DNA from 2 places in the Mesorhizobium sp. LjRoot246 genome. Region 1 is predicted to be linked to the other one. Evidence: predicted binding sites of a transcription regulator. Region 1 holds the regulator's gene; the other holds the start of a gene.
The links. The regulator HrcA, encoded in region 1, represses chaperone genes, less so after heat shock. The targets are predictions, from matches to a motif close to GTTAGCACTCNCNNNNNGNGAGTGCTAAC.

Region 1 (6,254 bases):
GCGCCCGACGAGATGCCGACCGGCACGCCTTCGAGGCGGGCGACGAGGCGGGCATTGGCGACCGAATCCTCGTTCGAGACCTTGACGATCTCGTCATAGATTGTCGTGTCGAGGATCTTGGGTGCAAAACCGGCGCCGATGCCCTGGATCTTGTGCGGGCCGGGCTGGCCGCCCGACAACACCGGTGAGGATTCCGGCTCGACGGCGACGACATGCACCGAAGGCTTGCGCTTCTTCAGCACCTGGCCGACGCCGGTGATGGTGCCGCCGGTGCCGATGCCGGCGACGAAGATATCGACCTCGCCATGCGTATCGTTCCAGATTTCCTCGGCCGTCGTGGTGCGGTGGATTTCCGGATTGGCCGGATTCTCGAACTGCTGCGGGATGATCGCGTTGGGGATCGTCGCGGCCAGTTCGTCGGCCTTGGCTATGGCTCCCTTCATGCCCTTCGGACCCTCGGTCAGCACCAGCTCGGCGCCGAGCAGCGCCAGCATTTTCCGGCGCTCGACCGACATCGTTTCGGGCATCGTCAGGATCAGCTTGTAGCCCTTGGCGGCGGCGGCGAAGGCAAGCGCGATGCCGGTGTTGCCGGATGTCGGTTCGATCAGCGTGGTCTTGCCGGGAGAAATCTTGCCGGATGCCTCCAGCGCCTCGATCATCGCCACGCCGATGCGGTCCTTGACCGAGGCGATCGGATTGAAGAATTCGAGCTTGGCAATGAGATTGGCGACGATGCCCTTTTCCCTGGCGAATTTGTCGAGCCGCACCAGGGGCGTGTCGCCGATCGTATCGGTGATGGAATCGTAGACGCGGCCGCGACCGGGCGCACGGGCTGTGACGGGCTTGTTCATTGGTTTCGCTCCCAGAATTTCAGGCAGGTGGTCCGCAAGATAGGACCTTCGGCCGCGCAAGATAGACTGTCGGCAGAAAATATCCGAGTGGGACCTGTGTCTAAAACAGTGCCGTCTCGGAAAAGCATTTCCCGCAAAGGCCTGTTTGCGAAATGCTTTGGCCGAAAGCCCTCTATTGGCGGGCGGCAATCGCCGCGGCAGCGCCGACCATGAAGCCCGCGGCCGTGCGGTTCAGCGCCTTGAGCGCGCGCGGCGATCTCAGGAACCAGCGCGCCTTGGCGGCAAGCGCCAGATACGGCACCAGCACCGCCAACAGCACGACCACCGTCAGCGCGACGAGAATGCCGTAATCGGCCAGCGTGATGGTCTTCAGGTCGACGATGGTCGGCGTGATCGCGAGATAGAAGATCATCGTCTTCGGATTGCCGAGCGTAACGGTGAGGCCGGCGACGAAGCTCGACAGCAGCCCGCCTTTGCCTTTCCTCGCCTCGACGGTCTCGGGCGTGATGCCGCTGTTCCAGAAGCGCCAGCCGAGGAAGGCGAGATAAGCGACGCCGAGCCATTTTATGGCGAGAAAAACCATGCCGAAACTCTGCGCGACGAAGGCGAGGCCGAGCACCACGGCGGTCAGATAGGTGATGTCGCCAACCATCAGGCCAAAGGACATCGCCAGCGACGAGCGGAAGCCGGAGCCAAGCGCACGCGCGACGAGCGCGGTGACGCCGGGACCAGGAATCGCGGCGGCGATGCCGAGAGCGGCACTATAGGCGAGGAATCCGGTAAGGGTCATGGCATTCGTCTCAGATCAGAGCGCTTTATCGCATGGGACCGGCCAAGATTGAATTCCCTGGGGTCGGATTCTATTGCACCAGATATCGGGGGCCTCGCCTTACGAAGCCCCCTCATCCGGCCGCTTCGCGGCCACCTTCTCCCCGAGGGGAGAAGAGACGGGCGCCAGCGCCTGCTGACTCCTCTCCCCTCGGGGAGAGGTCGGATTGCCCCGAATTGCTGTTGCAATTCGGTTTTGGCAATCCGGGTGAGGGGGCTTGTGTCGCCCGGTAAAATTGCTCAAGAACGGCCGTCGCCATGGGTGACGCGCCAGATGGTGCCGTTGCCATCCTCGCTCACGATCAGCGCGCCATCGCTCGCCACCGCCACGCCGACCGGACGGCCCCAGACCTCACCGTTGGAGGCGACGAAGCCGGTGATGAAATCTTCATACTCGCCGGTCGGCTTGCCGTCCTTGAACAGCAATCTCACCACCTTGTATCCGGTCCTGTTGCCGCGGTTCCATGAACCATGCAGCGCGACGAAGGCATCGCCCTTGTATTCGGCCGGAAAGCTTGTCCCCTCGTAGAAGGCGATGTTGAGCGGCGACGAATGCGCCTGCATCAGCACATCGGGAATATCAGCCTTGCCGGCAAGATCGGGGCGCTCGCCCTTGTGGCGCGGATCCTCGTTGTTGCCGATATAGTACCAGGGCCAGCCATAGAAGGCGCCCTCTTTGACCGCGGTCGCGTATTCGGGCGGCACATTGTCGCCAAGCGCATCGCGTTCGTTGACGACGCACCACAACGCCCCGGTCGCCGGCTGAACGGTCATGCCCGAGCAATTGCGCAGGCCGGTGGCAAAGATGCGGCCGTTGTTGCCGTTGGGATCGAAGGCCAGCACGTCGGCGCGGCCGTCCTCGGATCCCCAGGCAGCACCGAGCGGCTGCGACTTCGCCCAGGCGGCTAGGCCGCCTTTCGGTTCCTTGCCCATACCCTCGGCGACATTCGATCCCGAGCCGACCGACAGATAAAGCGTCTTGCCGTCCGGCGAGAAGGCTATGTCGCGGGTCCAGTGATGATTGGCAGGGATGTTGTCGACGATGGTTTCAGGGTCGCCGGATGTCTTCAGGTCGCCATTGCGGTAGGCAAAGCGCACGATGCTGTCGCTGTTGGCGACATAGACCCATTGCGGGCTATCGCCCGGCGGATAGAAGGCAATGCCATAGGGCTGGTTGAGATTGCTGGCAAAGATGCCGTCCTCAGCCGGCTTCGCGCTGCCTTCGGTCAAGCGATAGACGCGGACCTGGTTGGCTTCGCTGTCGGCGACGAACAGGTCGCCATTCGGCGCGACGCGCACGACGCGCGGATTGTCGATGCCCGATGCGATCAGCTCGGCCGAGAACCCTGGCGGCAATTGCGGCTTGGCGTCTTGTGGCCGTTCCGCTGGGCTGGCGCTGTTCGACGCGGATTTGGTGGCATAGGGCTTTGGCATATCGTCCGGCCTGATCAGGCGACGCACGCCCGGCTTGTCCGCTCGCCAGTCGCCGAAAGCGGCAGCACCTTTCAGCACGGACTTATCCGCCTGCTGGGCGAATGAAACGGTCGAGAGAAACAGTGCGGCGGCGGAAATCGCCAGACCGGCGGAACGGATCATCCTATCCTCCAATGTTTGGCCGAGAAGACAGGAACGGGCGGCTTTATCGATCGTTCCCGCGGCACACAATGAGTTGAAGGAAGCTCCCGTTTTCCGGGCTCAGGTGCCGGCGGCGTAGAAATCGTCGTCGAGGCGTTTTTCCAACTCGACGAGATCGGCCGGCAGTGGCAGGCCCATGGCACGCATTTCCCGCAGTTTCTCGCGCAACTGCTCCTGGATTTCGTGCTGGTCCTCCGGCTGGTTGACCATTTCCTCGAGCAGCAGGCTGATCCGGGCCTTGAATTCTTCGAGCGCCATCGTCGTCTCCTCGGTTAGATCAGCTTAACGGAGCATGCGCGATATCAGCTGCGCGGTGTAATCCACCATCGGCACGATGCGCGCGTAATTCAGCCGGGTCGGGCCGATGACGCCGAGCGCGCCGACGACGCGGGCGTCCTTGTCGCGATAGGGGGCGACCACCAGCGACGAGCCCGACAGCGAAAACAGCTTGTTTTCCGAGCCGATGAAGATGCGCACGCCCGACCCCTGTTCGGCGAGGTCGAGCAACTGGATCAGACCGTCCTGCGTCTCCATGTCCTCGAACAGATGGCGCAGCAGTTCGATGTCGGCCTGCGCGGTGACATTTTCGAGCAGATTGGCGCGGCCGCGCACGATGAGCCGCGCCGGCAGGCCGCTGTCGGCGCCGGCCCATACTGCCAGCCCCTTTTCGACCAGGTCCTGCGACAGCGTGTCGAGTGCGGCCCTGGTTTCTTCCTTGATGCGGGCGATCTCGATCCGCGCCTCGGCCAGCGTGCGGCCACGGATATGGGCGTTGAGGAAATTCGAGGCCTCGTGCAGTTGCGAGACGGTGACGCCGGCGGGCAGCTCGACGACGCGGTTTTCGACGTCGCCATTCTGCGACACCAGCACCGCCAGCGCCTTGGTCGGTTCGAGCTGAATGAATTCAATGTGCTTCAGCGCCACCTCGTTCTTGGCGGCCAGCACCAGACCGGCGCCGCGCGACATGCCCGACAGCATCTGGCTGGCCTCGGTCAGCATCTGCTCCAGCGTCGCGCCCGAGCCGGACGCCCGCACCTGTGCCTCGATGGCGCGGCGCTCCTCGTCGGAAAGGTCGCCAAGCTCCATGAAGGCGTCAACGAAGAAACGCAGGCCGGCTTGCGTCGGCAGCCGGCCGGCCGAGATGTGAGGCGCGTAGATCAGGCCGAGATGCTCGAGGTCGCTCATCACGTTGCGGATGGTGGCTGGCGACAGCGAGGACGGCAGGATGCGCGACAGGCTGCGGGATCCCACGGGTTCGCCGTCCTTGAGATAGGAATCGACGATGCGCCGAAAAATGTCGCGCGAGCGCATGTCGAGCGATTGAAGAGCGGGCAACTGCGAAGCGGGATCGACTGTCTTGGTCATACGGCCAAAAACCTCCGGCCCAAGGATATAGACTTACGCTGCGCCCGCGCAACCCGGTGTCTGTGTCAGATCGCCCGGCCATTTTCCTTTGCGCCACGCGTCCCATGCGGTTACAAGCCGGCCAAGATTCCGAAAAATGACAAGAAAGCAGCCTGAATGCGCCCCTCCAAACGCCAATTCGACGAAATGCGTGCCATCTCCTTCGAGCGCGGCGTGTCCAAGCATGCCGAAGGCTCATGCCTGGTGAAGTTCGGCGACACGCATGTCCTGTGCACGGCAAGCCTCGAAGAGAAGGTGCCGGGCTGGATGCGCAATTCCGGTAAGGGCTGGGTGACGGCCGAATACGGCATGCTGCCGCGTTCGACCGGCGAGCGCATGCGCCGCGAGGCTTCCGCCGGCAAGCAGGGCGGCCGCACGCTAGAGATCCAGCGGCTGATCGGCCGCTCTTTACGCGCCGTGGTCGATTTGCAGGCATTGGGCGAGCAGCAGATCACCGTCGACTGCGACGTCATCCAGGCCGATGGCGGCACCCGCACCGCCTCGATCACCGGCGGCTGGGTGGCGCTGTACGACTGCCTGCGCTGGATGGAAGCGCGCCAGATGGCCAGCGTCGCCAAGGTGCTGAAGGACCACGTCGCGGCGATCTCCTGCGGCATCCATGACGGCCAGCCGGTCATCGATCTCGACTATATCGAGGATTCCTCGGCCGGCACCGACGCCAATTTCGTCATGACCGGCAAGGGCGGCATTGTCGAGGTCCAGGGCACCGCCGAAGGCGAACCTTTCTCGGAAGAGCAGTTCGCGGACTTGATGGGCCTGGCCAAGAAAGGCATCCAGCGCCTGGTGAGTTTACAACAGATGGCGGTGGCGTAGGTTTTCAAATGCCGAGCTTGAGCGCCCCCCTCTGGCCTGCCGGCCATCTCCCCCTCAAGGGGGGAGATTGGATGTCATTTCGGCCTTCGCCAATCTCCGGCGTTGCAGGATGCGCGACAACGCAGAAGCTGCCAATCTCCCCACCTGAGGGGGAGATGGCCGGCAGGCCAGAGGGGGGCGCCTCGTGACACCCTCTGCAATCCTGGAATCCGCCCTCTACGTCACCGACCTGACCGCCGCGGAAACCTTCTACACCGACATTCTCGGCCTCAATCTCCTCGGCAAGGTCGACGGCCGCCACCTGTTCTTCCGCTGTGGCCCCGGCGTGCTGCTCATCTTCAACGCCGAGGCAACCAAGATCCCGCCGGCGCCCGACGCCAGGTTGCCGGTTCCGCCGCACGGCACGGTGGGCGAAGGCCATCTCTGCTTTGCGGCGACCGCCGACGAAATCGCGCGCTGGAAAGCCCGTCTCGAGGCGAAAAACATCGCCATCGAAAGCGAATTCGAATGGCCGCAGGGCGGCCGTTCGATCTATATACGCGACCCCTCGGGCAATTCGATCGAATTCGCCGAGCCACGGATCTGGGGCATTTGATGCATTCTCTCGATGGCAAGAAGATCGTCGTCGCCAGCCACAATGACGGCAAGCTGCGCGAATTCGCCGGCCTGATGGGGCCGTTCGGCTTCGAGGCGAAGTCGGCC
Region 2 (6,254 bases), 1.9 Mb from region 1:
GGCCGCTAAAGCAGTCCTGTGTTGCATTTTGGCATGCAGGTCGTTCGCGAAAGGGTGCTATAAAGGGACATGAGCGTTCTTGCTCCGCTCTTCCCGACATTCGAGGTCATTTTCGTGCGTGAACCTTCGCTGCTGCCCGTCTTTGGAAAACTTGGCCTCAAAGCGCCTGTCACGTTTGTGGCCGCACCGGCCCGGCCGGCGGGTGTCGTGTCGCGCCTACGGGATCTTCTGGCCGCGCATGGCGGCATGGTGCTGAAACTGTCGGTCGTCGCCTGGACGGTGCTGATCCTGGGCGCCGTGTTCTTCATGATGCAGGGCTGACCGGCATGGCCAACCGCTACACGCTGCGCATGGAGCTTCCCCAGAGCTGGAGCATCATCGATGTCTTCACTGGCCAGCCTGCGGTGGTCCGGCAAAAGGTGATGGTCGGCATGGGTCCGCGCGAGGCGGAGGACATGGTCGTGCAGATGAATATCCGCGACGTCAAGCGCCGCGAACGGGCCGAGCGCAAGCCCTGAACCGTATCGGCCGTTGCGTCAGGGTTTCGGCGCCGGCAGCAGCCTGCGCACCGCAAATCAAAGGAATCCCGTGAGAGCCAGCCTGAAGCACAAGATACTAGAAATCTGCGACCGCAAGATCGCCGAAAAAGGGACCGGCGTCGGCGTGTCGTTCTATGCGTTCTTCGCCAACAGGAACGACGACCCCGAACTCCTGATGGAAGCCGCCGAATGGTGGATCAGAACCCACCGCCTCGATCATTTTGAAAAAGCTGAAAAGATACGCACGATGGTCGAGGAGATGGACCTTTAATCGTCATTTCCAAGCATGTCGTTGTCTCAAAACCGAGCTCACTTTTAAGCGACATACATTAGGCTGATCAGCTGAAATCGGCTGCCGTCAGCACATACATGCTCTTGTGGGTGCGGCCGTAGGCCTTCGACGCCACCTCACGGATGGCGCTGCTCTCGGTGTCGAATGTCTGGAGGTAGCCGGCTTCATCGGCAGCAGTTCCCGGCCGCATCTTGGCCATGGCGTCGGCGGCGACGGAGAAGGAGATCTGGAACATTCCGTCATGGCCGACGAAACGGATGCGCTGGCCGGCTTCGTCATAGCTGCGGCTGCGGTTGGGGAAGGTGAGACTCATGTCTTTACCTCCGTGGCTTTCTTGGTCACCCGCTTCTTCTTCGGTGTCGGGTTCAGGGCCTCGGCGACGCGGTCGGCTTCTTCCTTGGCCAGCCGAAGCTCTCTCAGCCTTGCCGTCTTGATCTCCCTGGCCCTTGCCTCGGACATGTATTCGGCGGTTGCCTTGTTTTTCTCCGCCGTCTTTTTCTGCTTGTCGACAAAGCGGGCTTCAGCTTTTTCCATGATCGTCTGATTGCCTTCGGCCATCGAAGAAATCTCCCTTGTTCGTGAAATCGTGAAAATGAACTTGTCCGATAAATAGGCACTCGATCGGCAAAATTCAATCTTTTGAAATATTTGACGCCCTGTCGATATCACGAAACGGCAGACCGAAATAATACTTTTGAATATTTAATTCGGCTCGTGAATAATTTTTGGCACTCCTATCTATCGAGTGCCAACGCGTCTATAGAGGAGGGGCGTGGCCGCCTGTGCCGGCCCCAGAAAGAAAGTTCCCATGAAATTTCGGCCTCTCCACGACCGCGTCGTCATTCGTCGCGCCGAAGGCGATATCAAATCCAAGGGCGGGATCATCATTCCCGACACTGCCAAGGAAAAGCCGCAGGAGGGCGAAGTCGTCGCTGTCGGCCCTGGCGCACGCGACGAAAACGGCGCACTTGTTCCGCTCGACGTCAAGGCCGGCGACTTCATCCTGTTCGGCAAATGGTCGGGCACCGAGGTCAAGATCGACGGCGAGGACCTTCTGATCATGAAGGAAGCCGACATTATGGGCATTATCGAGAAGCCCGTGATCGAGAAGACCGTGGCCGCCAAGAAGGCTGCCTGATCTCACTTTCTCCGAACGAACTGGATAAAAATCATGTCTGCCAAGGAAATCAAATTCTCCACCGATGCGCGCGATCGCATGCTGCGCGGCGTCGAGATCCTCAACAATGCGGTGAAGGTCACGCTCGGCCCCAAGGGCCGCAACGTCATCATCGACAAGGCCTATGGCGCGCCGCGCATCACCAAGGACGGCGTCACCGTCGCCAAGGAAATCGAACTTGCCGACAAGTTCGAGAACATGGGCGCGCAGATGGTGCGCGAAGTTGCCTCGAAGACCAATGATCTCGCCGGTGACGGCACCACCACCGCAACGGTGCTGGCCGCTTCGATCCTGCGCGAAGGCGCCAAGCTGGTCGCCGCCGGCATGAACCCGATGGATTTGAAGCGCGGCATCGACCAGGCGGTTTCTGCTGTGGTCAAGGAAATCCAGGCGCGGGCCAAGAAGGTCAAGTCGTCGGCCGAGATCGCACAAGTCGGTACCATCGCTGCCAATGGCGATGCCAGCGTCGGCGAAATGATTGCCAAGGCGATGGACAAGGTCGGCAATGACGGCGTCATCACCGTCGAGGAAGCCAAGACCGCCGAGACCGAACTCGACGTCGTCGAAGGCATGCAGTTCGACCGCGGCTATCTCTCGCCCTATTTCGTTACCAATGCCGACAAGATGCGCGTCGAACTGGAAGAGCCCTACATCCTCATCCACGAGAAGAAGCTCGGCAATCTGCAGGCGATGCTGCCGATCCTCGAAGCGGTGGTGCAGAGCGGCAGGCCGCTGCTGATCATCTCCGAGGACGTTGAGGGCGAGGCTCTGGCCACGCTGGTCGTCAACAAACTGCGCGGCGGCCTCAAGGTCGCGGCCGTCAAGGCCCCGGGCTTCGGCGATCGCCGCAAGGCGATGCTGGAAGACATCGCGGTGCTCACATCCGGCCAGATGATCTCGGAAGATCTCGGCATCAAGCTCGAAAACGTTACCATCGAGATGCTCGGCCGCGCCAAGCGCGTGCTGATCGAGAAGGACACCACCACCATCATCGACGGCGCCGGCACCAAGGCGACGATCCAGGCGCGCATCACCCAGATCAAGGGCCAGATCGAGGAGACGACCTCCGACTACGACAAGGAAAAGCTGCAGGAGCGGCTGGCCAAGCTCGCCGGCGGCGTTGCCGTCATCCGCGTCGGCGGCGTCACCGAGTCGGAAGTCAAGGAAAAGAAGGACCGCATCGACGACGCGCTGAATGCCACGCGCGCGGCGGTTGAAGAAGGCATTGTGCCCGGCGGCGGCGTCGCTCTGCTGCGTGCAAGGACCGTGCTTGGCGGCCTGACCGGCGCCAATGCCGATGTGACGGCCGGCATCACGATCGTGCTGCGGGCGCTTGAAGCGCCGATCCGCCAGATAGCCGAGAATTCCGGCGTCGAAGGCTCCATCGTCGTCGGCAAGCTCACCGACAGCAAGGACCACAATCAGGGTTTTGACGCCCAGAACGAGACCTATGTCGACATGATCAAGGCGGGCATCGTCGATCCGGCGAAAGTGGTGCGCACCGCACTGCAGGATGCCGGCTCGATCGCAGCCCTGCTGATCACCGCCGAGGCGATGATCAGTGACATTCCGCCGAAAGACGCTGCCCCTGCGGGTGGTGGCGGTGGCGGCATGGGCGGCTACTAAAGATTCGGCCGGTCTGCGAAGGTGGCTTCATGGAAGTCACCTTTCAGGCCTGACCTGAATCAGCCCCCGGCTCCTTGCTGAGTCGAGATGGGATAACTACCGCCGGGGGATTTTCTCCCGGCGTACAGGCCTCTAGCCCAGGAGACGGATCCATGATCACGTTCGTGCAGAAGCCAGAGACGGTCGTCACGACCGAAAAAACCGAGGAAAGCCGCTTCGACCGCATCCGCAGGATTGCCGCCGACAAGCACAAGAAATCCGATTCCGACACGGCGACGCCATCAAAGAGCGAACCCAAACGCCCGATGTGAGGTGGCGGAGACGCCGCTGCTTTCCGGCCCGAGCTCGATGCCATTGGCCGAGCTGTGATCCAGCCAGATCACCTCCGCAATCCCGGTGGCTGCTATCGGCATGTCCGGTATTGTCATTATATTAGCTTCAGCGCATATTCATCCGGCAGTGGACCCTTGGTCGCCAACGCGTCCAAGGGCGCCTGCAATTGTTCCGAAAAATAAATCGCTCCGTGGCGCTCGAATTATGGAGCAGCCACGAGACAATGACATTTGGAGGAAATACCCATGAAAGTAACTATTTTGGCAAACTATGCGCCTCATGCCGCCAAAGGATTGATGCAAGGCTCGGACAGGCAAGCTGCGGTCAAGGCGCTTTTTGAAAGCGTCGGCGGCAAGGTGACCAGCGTGATGTTCACGCGCGGCATCTATGACGTCGTCGTCAATGGCGAGGTGCCGGACCAGTCAGCGGGGATTGGCATGTCCCTTGCGGTGCGAGCGAGCGGCTCGCTGACCCAGATGGTTGTACTGGAAGAACTCGACATGAAGGCGGTGCTCGCGGCCGCCAACAAGGCCGCCGGCGCGTACAAACCCGCCGGCTGATGGACTTGCCTTCAAGGCAGCACGGTTCGATGGACGTGCCGTGCTGCCGAGTGTCGGACAGGGCATCTTCTTCCGACTTTCGCGGCGACTGGAATTCAAGCTAGTATCGTCCGGTGATCGTTTGGTGCAGAGAGCTTGCGGAAACGGAACCGCGATTCTCGATACGGAGACAAGCCATGTTTGCGGCCAAGGCCATCGACACGTCGGACAAGGCCGCGTTCTACCGCGACCTCGCCACGCAGTTGAAGGCGCTGCTCGAGGGCGAGCGCGATTCGATCGCCAACGCCGCCAACACCGCCGCGCTGATCTTCCAGATGGTGCCGGACCTCAACTGGGCCGGTTTCTATTTCCTGCAGTCGGACGAGGAAATGGTGCTCGGGCCGTTCCAGGGCAAGCCGGCCTGCGTGCGCATCGCCGTCGGCAAGGGCGTGTGCGGAACGGCGGTCGAACTTGGCACCTCGATGCTGATCAAGGACGTGCATGATTTCCCCGGCCACATCGCCTGCGACGCCGATTCGCGTTCGGAACTGGTCGTGCTGCTCGAGGACGACGAGGGCGTCTTCGGCGTGCTCGATCTCGACAGCCCGCTGCCTGGCCGCTTCGACAAAGCCGACCAGGCCGGCATCGAGACGCTGGCAGCGATCTATGCCGCGGCGAGTTCGTTCGAGGACTGAGCTAAACTACTTGGCATAGAACTAAGCGGCCATCGTCGAGCTCTACGGCGCCCCCCTCTGTCCTGCCGGACATCTCCCCCTCAAGTGGGGAGATCTGATGCCGCGATCGCCTTCGCCAATTTTCGACGTTGCAAGGCAAGAGCCGATGCCAATCTCCCCACTTGAGGGGGAGATGTCTGGCAGGACAGAGGGGGGCGCCGTAGAACGCTGCCTTTGCTTCCTCAGGCGAGCTTCACCAGCATCAGGCTGAAGCAACCGATGAACAGGAAGGCCGAGAAGGCGAGCGCCAATGGGCGGAGGCCGCGTGAGCGCAACTGCGAAATGTCGGCCTGCAGGCCCATGGCGGCTAGCCCCATGGTCAGCATGATTGTGGTGGCGAGCGCCATTGCCGATTTCACCTCGACCGGTACCGTGACCAGGCTGTTCAGCGCCACCACAGTGACGAAGGCGGCGACGAACCATGGCATGGGCGGCCGCGCGGCCGAGGGATCGCTGCTCTTGCGGCGCGCCATCAGGCCGAGCGCGATCACCATGGGCGCCAGCATGGCGACGCGGGTCAGCTTGGCGACGGTGGCGATCTCGCCGGACTGGGTGCCGTTTTGGAAGCCGGCGCCGATCACTTGCGCCACCTCATGGATCGAGGCGCCGGCCCACAGGCCGAAAGCGTGCTGGTCGAGGCCAAGAATGGGCGCCATGAGCGGGAAGCCGAGCATGGCGACGGTGCCGAACAGGGTGATCGAGGCGACGGCGTAGGTGACGTCCTCGTCGCGTGCGTCGGTGACGATGTTGGTGGCGACGATGGCCGAGGCGCCGCAGATCGAGGTGCCGGCGGCGATCAGCTGCGCCAGCTTGGCGTCGACGCCGATCAACCGGCCGAGCGTGATGGTGAAAATGAAAGTGGCACCGAGGGTCGCCGCTACAATGCCGACGCCGCCGGCGCCGATGGAGACGACCTGGCCAAGCGTCAGCTGGAAGCCGAGCAGCACGATGGCCAAGCGTAGCAGGCGCTTTTGCGAGAATGCGATGCCGGCCTTGGCGTGCACCGGCGTGCCG

Region 2: ACSQ3L_RS13475 (co-chaperone GroES) is a predicted target of HrcA. The motif match lies at 1,556-1,584, and genes of this name have one in related genera.

Annotation. Positions count from the first base shown of each region.
Region 1 covers NZ_CAXUSN020000001.1:864,384-870,637, reverse strand. The annotation lists gene cysK (cysteine synthase A) at 1-851, opposite strand, end outside; gene ACSQ3L_RS04025 (LysE family translocator) at 1,024-1,641, opposite strand; gene ACSQ3L_RS04020 (PQQ-dependent sugar dehydrogenase) at 1,920-3,275, opposite strand; gene ACSQ3L_RS04015 (hypothetical protein) at 3,375-3,572, opposite strand; gene hrcA (heat-inducible transcriptional repressor HrcA) at 3,597-4,679, opposite strand; gene rph (ribonuclease PH) at 4,836-5,552, shown strand; gene ACSQ3L_RS04000 (VOC family protein) at 5,737-6,147, shown strand; gene rdgB (RdgB/HAM1 family non-canonical purine NTP pyrophosphatase) at 6,147-6,254, shown strand, end outside.
Region 2 covers NZ_CAXUSN020000001.1:2,799,756-2,806,009, forward strand. The annotation lists gene ACSQ3L_RS13450 (hypothetical protein) at 70-321, shown strand; gene ACSQ3L_RS13455 (hypothetical protein) at 327-518, shown strand; gene ACSQ3L_RS13460 (DUF6500 family protein) at 589-810, shown strand; gene ACSQ3L_RS13465 (DUF1488 domain-containing protein) at 878-1,144, opposite strand; gene ACSQ3L_RS13470 (hypothetical protein) at 1,141-1,389, opposite strand; gene ACSQ3L_RS13475 (co-chaperone GroES) at 1,640-1,969, shown strand; gene groL (chaperonin GroEL) at 2,003-3,634, shown strand; gene ACSQ3L_RS13485 (hypothetical protein) at 3,787-3,945, shown strand; gene ACSQ3L_RS13490 (GYD domain-containing protein) at 4,213-4,527, shown strand; gene ACSQ3L_RS13495 (GAF domain-containing protein) at 4,704-5,201, shown strand; gene ACSQ3L_RS13500 (YeiH family protein) at 5,423-6,254, opposite strand, start outside.